Regions from separate parts of the Comamonas sp. MYb396 genome, predicted to be linked through region 3. Evidence: predicted binding sites of a transcription regulator. Region 3 holds the regulator's gene; each other region holds the start of a gene.
The links. The regulator FNR, encoded in region 3, switches genes on or off when oxygen is low (the NO sensors DNR and NnrR bind a similar motif). The targets are predictions, from matches to a motif close to TTGATNNNNATCAA.
Positions count from the first base shown of each region.

Region 1: the regulator FNR is predicted to act here: its motif matches at 1,733-1,746, upstream of WH265_RS20630 (hemerythrin domain-containing protein).
Region 2: the regulator FNR is predicted to act here: its motif matches at 1,287-1,300, upstream of WH265_RS12225 (DUF7933 domain-containing protein).

Region 1 covers NZ_JBBGYU010000010.1:80,239-83,512, reverse strand. The annotation lists gene WH265_RS20640 (peptidylprolyl isomerase) at 1-657, shown strand, start outside; gene WH265_RS20635 (DUF3079 domain-containing protein) at 1,460-1,666, opposite strand; gene WH265_RS20630 (hemerythrin domain-containing protein) at 1,800-2,357, shown strand; gene WH265_RS20625 (type IV pili methyl-accepting chemotaxis transducer N-terminal domain-containing protein) at 2,354-3,274, shown strand, end outside.
Region 2 covers NZ_JBBGYU010000004.1:417,211-420,484, forward strand. The annotation lists gene WH265_RS12225 (DUF7933 domain-containing protein) at 1-1,269, opposite strand, end outside; gene WH265_RS12230 (helix-hairpin-helix domain-containing protein) at 1,595-2,065, opposite strand; gene WH265_RS12235 (hypothetical protein) at 2,101-2,448, opposite strand; gene WH265_RS12240 (DUF5979 domain-containing protein) at 2,577-3,274, opposite strand, start outside.
Region 3 covers NZ_JBBGYU010000005.1:174,256-177,529, reverse strand. The annotation lists gene WH265_RS13395 (sulfite exporter TauE/SafE family protein) at 1-148, shown strand, start outside; gene hemN (oxygen-independent coproporphyrinogen III oxidase) at 165-1,547, opposite strand; gene fnr (fumarate/nitrate reduction transcriptional regulator Fnr) at 1,698-2,420, shown strand; gene WH265_RS13380 (universal stress protein) at 2,576-3,019, shown strand; gene WH265_RS13375 (malonate--CoA ligase) at 3,130-3,274, opposite strand, start outside.

The sequences.
Region 1 (3,274 bases), on a different contig from region 3:
GGTCTGCTCGCTGCTGACGACCCCGTGCCCCGCGCCGGCGCCATCAGCGAAGCGGCCGGCAGCGCCATCGAGCAGCTGCTGGACGCCGAGCTGCAACTGCCCGAGCCCGACGACAACGCCGGCCGCCGCCACTACCAGGCGCATGCCGCCCGCTACGCCCGGGGCGAGCGCGTGCGGGCACGCCATGTGCTCTTCGCAGTGACGCCGGGTGTCGACATCAACGCCTTGCGCCAGCGCGCCGAGGCCTGCCTGCTGGATGTGCGCAGCGCCACCCCGCAAGAGCAGGCCGCCGGCGACCGCTTTGCCGCCGCTGCCAGCACCAGCAGCAACTGCCCCAGCGGCGCGCGGGGCGGCCAGCTGGGCTGGCTGCGCATCGAAGACTGCGCCCCCGAGTTCGCCCGCGAGCTTTTCGGCCATGCCGAGGTGGGGGTGTTGCCGCGCCTGGTGCACAGCCGCTTTGGGCTGCATGTGGTGGAGGTGCAGGAGCGCGATGCGGGCACCGTGCCGCCTTATGAGCAGGTGCGGGCCGCTGTGTTGCAGCAGTTGCGGCAGCAGAGTTTTGCGACGGGCTTGTCGCAGTATTTGCGGGTGTTGGCTGGGCGGGCGCGGGTGGTGGGAGTGGATTTGGAAGGGGCGGAGACGCCTTTGGTGCAGTAGCTCTTTTGTTTGTTTGCTCTGCCGTAGGTCTGGCAGTCTCGTTTGTTCTAACGACAGAGGCCGGGAGCCTCCAAGTAAGAGATGCTGACGGATTCAGCTGCCGTTTTATCTCCATTTTTCTGTCGAAGGACAGAGGCCGGATTTCGTCCGGCGGCCGACTCACTTTTCTTGCTCGCACAAGAAAAGTAAGCAAAAGAAGTGCGCCCCTGCTGTCTGCGACCCCTCCGCTGCGCTGCGGGGCAACCTGTGCTGAGACGTTTGCGGGCTGCGCCGTGGAACTCACTACGCGCTAAAGCGCTCCGTTCAAACAGCCACGGCGAGTCAGTTCACGAAGCATGCGCGCTGGGGCGCGCATGCCAGCCCGCAAACGCCCCATCACAGGCGCATACAGAAGGGGGTGTAGTCCCCTTCCATGCCGAGCGCAGCGATGGCATTGCGGCTGCTGGATCCCTCTTCCCCCTTCTAGCCGTGCCGAGAAGCACAGACCCAGGGGCGGGCGTGTGCCGAAGGACACACGCCTTCGTGGTCATGCTTGCCGCATCTGTTTGAACGGAGCGCCTTGGCGCGTAGTGAGTTATGCGGCACGCCCCTGGGTCGAGCATCGCAGGTTGCCCCAGTGCCGCAGGCACTGGGGACACGGATAGCAGGGGCGTGCTTCTTTGCTTACTTTCTTGCACGAGCAAGAAAGTGAGTCGCCTGCCGGGCGAAAACCGGCCTCAGGCCTGAGGGCCAAGGCAGGAGCCTGCAGGGCCAAGAGCGATGGAATGCCGACCGTCATACGATCCGCACGCCGCCCGAAACATCAGGACTGCCCTGGCAGACCATCACCCTCAGCAGGCTGAGAAGCCAAAGGATCCCACTCTGCCCAATCGGGCCCAAACAACTCCACCGGGTGCGCCGACCGCTCCGATCCATTGCCACAAGCCATGGACGACGCAGCGCAATAACGGTCACACCCCCAGCAAGTCCGCTCAGGATGCGCAGGATGGATAGGAAAACGTTTGGCCATAAAGAGCTAACAGGGCAAAGATATAGCAGTACCGCACCACTGTGCGCCTGCGCCAGTCAGCAGAATTTGACCTGGATCATGCTTGGCGTACACCGCAACGCACAGGCAGCGATGGGCAGCGAAAATGGAGGCTGTGACACAGCTCCTGAACACCCCACCCACAGCAGGCTTTGACGAGCCTTTCGGCATGCTGCAGGCCTGCCACGGCCGGGTGGCGCGCAGCCTGGATCTATTGGTCCGCCTGGGTGCCTACCTGGCCGAGCAGGGCGGCGGCGATGCGCAGGGCCAGGCGCGCGATGCGGCGGCTGATGTGCAGCGCTACTTTGACCTGGCGGCGCCCTTGCACCACCAGGATGAAGAGCAGCATGTGCTGCCCGTACTGCGGGCGGCGGGGCAGGGCGCGCTGGCCGACCAGCTGCAGGCCGAGCACCGGCAGATGGAGGCGCTGTGGCCGGCGATACGGGCGGATCTGCAGGCAGTGCAAGCAGGCCATGCACCGACGGGCGAGGCGCTGGTGGCGGCCCGGCGCCGCTGGGCGGATTTTGCCGAGATCTATACGTGCCATATCGCGGCAGAGGAGACGCAGGCCTACCCCAGCGCGCAAGCGCAATTGGAGCCTGCCGTGCAAGCCGCGATGGGGCGCGAGATGGCGCAGCGGCGCGGGGTGCGTTACCCGGAGGCGGGGCCATGAAAGGGGAACTGCAGCCAGCACGCCAGCGGCCGCTGGCCGTCAAGATCGGCGCCATTGGTTGCGCGCTGCTGCTGATGGCGCTGGTCGCGATTGGTCTGACCTTGCGGCTGACCTGGTCGCTCGAAGGGGGCGCTGCGGCCGTCAACGAAGCGGGGCGCATGCGCATGCAGACCTGGCAGCTGGCGCAGGCCTTGCCGGAGGCGAGCCCGCAGCGCCTGGCCTTGCTGATCGGCCAGCTCGACACCAGCCTGGCCTTGCTGGAAAAGGGCGATGCCGCCCGGCCGCTGTCGGTGCCGCGCGATGCGGCCTCGCGTGCCGCCCTGCAAGCTGTGCAGCAACGCTGGCAGCGGCTGCGCGCAGCCTGGCAGCAGCCGGTGACTGGCAGCCAGGTGGTGCAGGCCGAGGTCACGGCCCAGCAGGCGCAGAGCTTTGTCGGCGAGGTGGACCACCTGGTCGGCCGCATCGAGCAGCAACTGGCGCGCTGGACGACCTGGCTCAACACCGCCCAGTTCGTGATGATGGCGCTGGCCATTGCCGCCGCGCTGGCGCTGCTGTATGCGGCGCAGCTGCTGGTGTTTGGGCCGCTGGCGCGGCTGCAGACGGCCCTGGCCCAGGTGGAGGCGGGCGATTTGTCGGTGCGGGTACAGGCCGATGGCGGCGATGAGTTTGGTGCGCTGGCGCGGGGCTTCAACCGCATGGCGGTGCGCCTGCAGGACCTGTATGCCAGCCTGGAGCGCCGCGTGCAGCAAAAGACCGAACACCTGCAGGCCGAACGCGCCCGCCTGGCGGTGCTGTACGAGGCTGCCGCGCTGGTGGCGCGCGCCGATGCGCTGCCGGTGCTGGCCCAGGGCTTTGCGGCCCAGATGCGCAAGACGGCGCAGGCCGATGCGGTGGCGCTGCGCTGGTCAGATGAGCAC
Region 2 (3,274 bases), on a different contig from region 3:
AACCGTAATTGCGCAGGATGAGATTTGGCCTGGCGCATCTATAAGAATGTTTGGCGTGCAGCTCACAGACACTTGGGGAGGAACAGGAGGAGCAGGGCAGGCCAGCGTGGCTTCTGCATTAATGCCGGCCGTAGTAGTGCTGCCGACCGTGAAGTCAGTGCCATCTACAATAGTGTTCGTCACAGGCGACCCTGAGCACTGAGCAGCAGCAGTGGAGGGCCACTGTACCTCCAATTGAAGCTCACATCCCGTAGCAGGAAGAATTCCGTCTGTTAGTTGAATTTGATTGCTGCCCACACTGGCGACCAACGTACCACCACAAGTATTTGAGATAACTCCCCCCGCACCCATAACGATTGGCGTCGGCAAATTATCGGTAATAGCTAATCCATTTACAGGACTAATACCATTTCCAGTCACATTGATTGCTAATGTTGTGGATTGACCTAGATTGACTTGAGGTGCTCCAAAACTCTTTGTGATGCTTGGGGGATTTGCTGGAACATCATCTGATGTGATAACCAGATTATCGAACACAATATAGGTCAGGTTTTCAATCACAGTTCCTACTATCGCAAGCCGATCTCCAGGACCAAAGTTACTTGTGTCAACTGAAAACTGATGTGTTGACCAATCCGCTGCATAGCGCGAATAGCTTGCATTTTTGGTCACATCTACTATTCCCGACTCGGGAAGTGGAGTTTGAGTAACACCAGCGATCACTACATTAGCTGGGTTTGCTGGAGATGCTACGGGAGTAGCTGTGCCTGCAATAAGATTGAAAGTGCTGCCAGATGGAATGCGAAAAAATCGCAGGCCCATCTGAACACTGGTCGCAGTACCTGGATAGTTTGTAGGCACTGCGATACCGTTGAGATTGCCCGGTGTCACATGTGCAAGGTCGAGCTGGCCGTTGATGAATGGCTTTCCCTGAGGGTCAAAGGCAATTGCCCACGATTCAACAGTTGCGCCATTGCGAGCGAATCCGCCAGAATAAGGCGTCGCTGTACCTTCTGGATCTGTGTTTAGGGCAGTGTTCCAGCAAACGCGATCAGCAGTTCCAACCTGTGTGAACGTTGCCGATCCAATCTGCCCTGATCCGTTGTAATCGCTGGATAAGCTACTGTCAGACCCAGATCCACCCCAAGCTGTGCAGGATGTTGTGGCTGGGCTGTTGAAATTTTGGGCGTAGAGCGTAGTGGTTTGCGAATAAGCTCCAGCAGACAGCAGCAGCGGAAGTAACGCAAGAGCTCTGTGAAATTTGGCCATGGATCCCCTCGTTAGGTTTGATGTTTGCCAATCATCTCTTAAATCTTCAGCTGACTAGTCAGGGAAAACACAACCATTGCAAACTTTCAAGCAGCTTTGCTAAGCTTATAGGTATATCCTAATTTTTTGAGAATGCGTTTCATGATCAGCTTCACCCTCATCACTTAAAAGTAGCGATTGGTGCGCGTTGGGAGAGAAATGGAAACGTTAAACGTTGTCTAGACAACACAGAAAAAACTCTCACGTCGCCACTACGGCAGTGGGGGAGGGTTTTCGTTTGTGGGGCAATTCTAAGTGGAGGAATACGGGGCCCCCCATTTATAAGTTAGGCAGCGTCGTCCAATGCCGCTTGCCTCTTGCCGCGGGGCAGTTCGTAGTGTTGACCCGGAAAGAAGGCTCTCTCGATCTCGCGAAGCCTGTTCACACCGAGGCCTTTGATCTTGAGAAGCTCAGCTGCCTCCACCGCCTTCAGCTCCTCAGGAGTAGTGATTCCAGCATCGAACAAAACCTTAACTGTGGCCGGGTCGAGGGCGCCGTTAAGAGATGAGCCGCGGATGTGCCGCACTGGTGCATAGACCCGCGCCGGCGTAAATGATTTGCCTGGGAAAAACGCTTTCTCAATCGTTCGGAAGCGGAACATGCCCAGTCCCCACATCTTCACCAGTTGATGCGGATAGGCGCTGCGCAGCGCTTCCACCGTATGAATCCCATTCCTTTCGAGAATTCGCTTCACTCGGGGTTGAAGTACGTCGCCCAGGGGTGTTTCGGGTTGCGGCGGGGTTGTGTCTTCTTGCATGGTGCACACATCATAAATTTGAACGCGGAGTCATCCTAGCTCCTGGACACAGCTTGTGCCGACTCCTTATCTTCCCTCTGCAGTTCCATGAGCGCGCGCCATAGAGCAGGGCGGTACTTTGATTTTCCATCCAGGGCATCGTTCTTCAGATCATCCCGGAAGTGAGGCACGTAATACTGACCAGGGAAGAGAAGGGCTTCTATCTTTCTGAATGCTCGGGGGCCTATATCGGTCATTTGCAGCAGTTCTTCCGGGTAGAGCCGTCGTACCTCTTCCATAGTCTTAAGCCCGTTTCTTGCAAGGGCCCTCCAAAGTCTGGGGGGCAAAATTTCCTTCAGCAATGCGCTTTCTTGATCGTGTGTTTCGTTGGTCATCCAATTCATGAATAAGATCATACAAATCAGAACTGACGAACTCTTACAAACCCATGTTTTTAGTTGTTTGTGCAACAAAATTTCAGAGAGGATGTGACAGATGACCATGAAAAAGCCCTCCGAAGAGGGCTCCCAAATCAGCTAGTTTTCCGTCGGCGTATGAGACCTGCCATACCAGCAACTAGACCAGTGAGTAGCATCGCTCCCATACCGCCAAGTCCCGGCACTGGTGTTGGAGTCACAGGCGTCGTGCGTATCAAGGTGTTGACGAAGGAGGCTGTGTTGCCATTGGCTGCGGTGACGAGCGTCACTGGCGCGGGCAGGCTGGTGCTCCAGGTGTAGCCTGCCGGCGCCTCGGGCATGGTGGGCGCTTCGCTCACCGTGCAGCTGGCGCCCTGGGGCACGTTGGTGATGGCGATGGCCCCTGCGTTGCTGCCGCTCAAGCTCACTGCCGTAGTAAAGCTGCCGTCTGCACCGCAGTTGGCGCTAAAGCTGAAGCTGCCGCTGATGCCCGCTGCCGGGCCGCCGGCCACGGTCTTGCTGATCGTGATATCGGTGTTGGCGCGTGCCAAGGTGTTGACCAGCTGCGCGCTATTGACCGCTGGGGGCGCTGCCATCGTGACGGAGACGCTGGGCGCAGGGTCTTCCACCCAGAGATGGTTGGCGGGCGGTGCGGGGCGCGTGCCCTCGGTCACCACACAGCTGCCGCTGGCGATCACCGGCGTGACGGAGACGCTGCCGGTGGTGGCCGTGTCCAGCGTGATCGAGGTATTGATCGCTGGCGCGACCACGCCGTCGCTGCCGGTGCAGACCACCGAGACGGGGAAGCTGCTGC
Region 3 (3,274 bases):
TGCCACCTGCAGCGTGCTGACGGCGCCGCTGGGCGCCCGTGCCGCGCACCGGCTGCCGGTGGGCCAGCTCAAGAAGATCTTTGGCGGCATCTTGCTGTGCCTGGCCGCGTACATGCTCTACAAGAGCCTGGCGGCCTGGCAGGGCTGAGACTTGCCAGAGCGGGCTAGATAATCCGCGAGAAGCGCGCCCGGTTGCGGTCGGCCTGCAGGTTCTTGTCGAACACCATGGCCACGCCGCGCACAAAGTACCAACCCAGCTCGGTCACATTGATCGCCTCGTCGCTCAGCTGCACCAGGCCTTGCTCCTGCAGCTCGCGCAGCTGGGCCAGCTCGGCGGCAAAGTACTGCGCAAAATCAATCAGCCAGGCCTGCTCCAGCGATTCAATCGCCAGGCTCCCCTGGCACATCAGGCCCATGATCACCGCGCGGCGCAGCAGGTCATCGCGCGTCAATGCCAGGCCCCGCACCACGGGGATCTGACCCTGGTCGATCAGGTCGTAGTACTCCTCCAGGGTCTTGGCATTCTGGCTGTAGGTCGCGCCAATGCGGCCGATGGCCGACACGCCCAGCGCCAGCAGATCGCAATCGGGCTGGGTGCTGTAGCCCTGAAAGTTGCGGTGCAGGCGCCCTTGGCGCTTGGCCACCGCCAAGGCATCGTCGGGCAAGGCGAAATGGTCCATGCCCACATACACATAACCGGCGCCTTCCAGCGCGGCCAGGGCCTGGGCCAGCATGGCCAGCTTGTCGGCCGGGCTGGGCAGGTCCTGCGCCTGGATGCGGCGCTGGGGCTTGAAGCGCTCGGGCAGGTGCGCATAGGCGTAGAGCGCAATGCGGTCGGGCCGCAGCGCATTGACCTGCTCCATCGTGCGCACAAAGCTGGCCGGGCTTTGCTGGGGTAGACCATAGATCAGATCGATATTGATAGATTCAAAGCCGATCTCACGCGCCTGCTCGACCAAGGCAAACACCTGGTCGGCGGGCTGCTCGCGGTGCACGGCCTTTTGCACCAGCGGGTCAAAATCCTGCACGCCAAAGCTCAGCCGGTTAAAGCCCAGCTGGTAGAGATGCTGCAGGCGCTCGCGGCTCACGGTGCGCGGGTCCACCTCGATCGAGTACTCGCCACCGGGCTGCAGATGAAAACGCTGCTTGACCATGTCCATCAGGCGGCTGAGGCCGGCATCGGTCAAGAACGTGGGCGAGCCGCCGCCCAGGTGCAGCTGGCTGATGGTGGGACGGGCGCTGACATGGGCCAGCTGCAGGTCCAGCTCGCGCTCGAGGTAGTCCAGGTACTCGTCGGCCCGCTCGGCATGCTTGGTGATGATCTTGTTGCAGGCACAGTAGTAGCACAGCGAGGCGCAGAACGGCACATGCACATACAAGGACAGCGGAGCGAGCCTGCCAGCCAGGCCGGTGCCGCGTTGCGCCAGCGCCTGCTTGTACTCATTCGCAGCAAAGGCTTCAACAAATCGGTCTGCGGTAGGATACGAGGTGTAACGGGGGCCGGGAACATCAAAACGGCGCAGCAGGTCGGGGGTCAGGGAAATCATGTGGCTTCTTCCTAGCGGACCCCCAATGTGCCCCAAGCTCTGCCACGCGTCCTTGATGTACATCAAGAACCCATTTGGCGCCTGCACGCACAATAGGCGCATACGAGGAACGCCGTTCCTACATGAATATTTGTTCACGGGTATTGATACATGACATCCAACTCCATCAAAGTGGTGTGCTCCAACTGCAATTTGCGCGAGCTGTGCATGCCCGTGGGACTGTCGGCCGAACAAATGGAGCGCATCGACGAGATCGTCGCCACCCGGCGCAAGATCAAACGCGGCAGCGCGCTGTTCCGCAACGGTGAGACCTTCACCTCCCTCTATGCGATTCGCACCGGCTTTTTCAAGACCAGCATCGCCACCGAAGACGGACGCGACCAGGTCACCGGCTTTCAGATGGCCGGCGAGATCATCGGGCTTGACGGCATCGTCAACGACCGCCATTCCTGCGACGCGATTGCGCTGGAAGACGCCGAAGTCTGCGTGATGCCCTACTCCTCGCTCGAAGACCTGTCGCGCGAAGTGACCGCCTTGCAGCACCATGTGCACAAGGTCATGAGCCGCGAGATCGTGCGCGAGCATGGCGTCATGCTGCTGCTGGGCAGCATGCGCGCCGAAGAGCGCCTGGCCGCCTTCTTGCTGAACCTGGTGCAGCGCCTGCATGCCCGGGGCTTTTCGCAGCATGAGCTGATCCTGCGCATGACACGCGAGGAAATCGGCAGCTACCTGGGCCTCAAGCTCGAGACCGTCAGCCGCACCTTCTCCAAGTTTGCCGAGGAGAACATCATCGAGGTCAAGCAGCGCCATGTGCGCATTCTGGACACCGACAAGCTCCAGGGCCTGATCAACACCCAGGCCTGCTCGGCCTAAGCTAAGCAGCTATTCCAAGTCGCCGCGTCAGCGGATACAAACGCGGTCTGATCCGACATCCGCTCAAGCCGCAAGCGGCGATGCTCTGTGTTGAATCCACGGCAAGGCTGGCCCCTGGTCGCCCTGCCCTACGTCTGACCTGAAAGGAGCCTGCCATGTACCAACATATCCTGCTTGCCACCGATGGCTCTGAGCTGTCCGAGAAGGCCGTGCGCCACGCCCTCGCGCTGGCCAAGCTGAGCCACGCCACGGTCACCGCCGTCAACATCTCGCCCAACTACCCGCGCAGCTACTTCGAGGGCAGCACCATGCAAAACCCCGATGACATTGCGCGCATCGAGGACGGCTGGGAACGCGCCGCCCAGGGCATTGTCGACAAGGTGGTGGCCGAAGGCGCTGCCACCGGCGTGCCCATCAAGACCCTGGTGATCAAGTCCGACATGATTGCCGAGGCGCTGCTGGAGACGGCGAAAAAGGAAAACTGCGACCTGATCGTCATGGCATCGCACGGCTACCGGGGCTTGAAGCGCCTGCTGCTGGGCAGCGAAACCCAGCATGTGCTGACCCATGCGACGATACCGGTGCTGGTGCTGCGCTGATCGCCACCTAAGCGCATCCGCCCAATAGCAAACCCTCGCCTGTGGCAGCTTCTTGGCTGCCACAGCGCGAGGGTTTTGTCATGGCGGCGCAGGCCGCCTTCATGGGCGCATCAGCCCTTGAACAGGCCCTGGTACTGGTCGCGCAGCAGGTTCTTTTGCACCTTGCCCATGGTGTTGCGTGGCAGCTCGCCCACGACAAAGCAGCGCTTGGGAATCTTGAAGTTGGCCAGCTGCTTTTTCAAAGTCGCAATGATG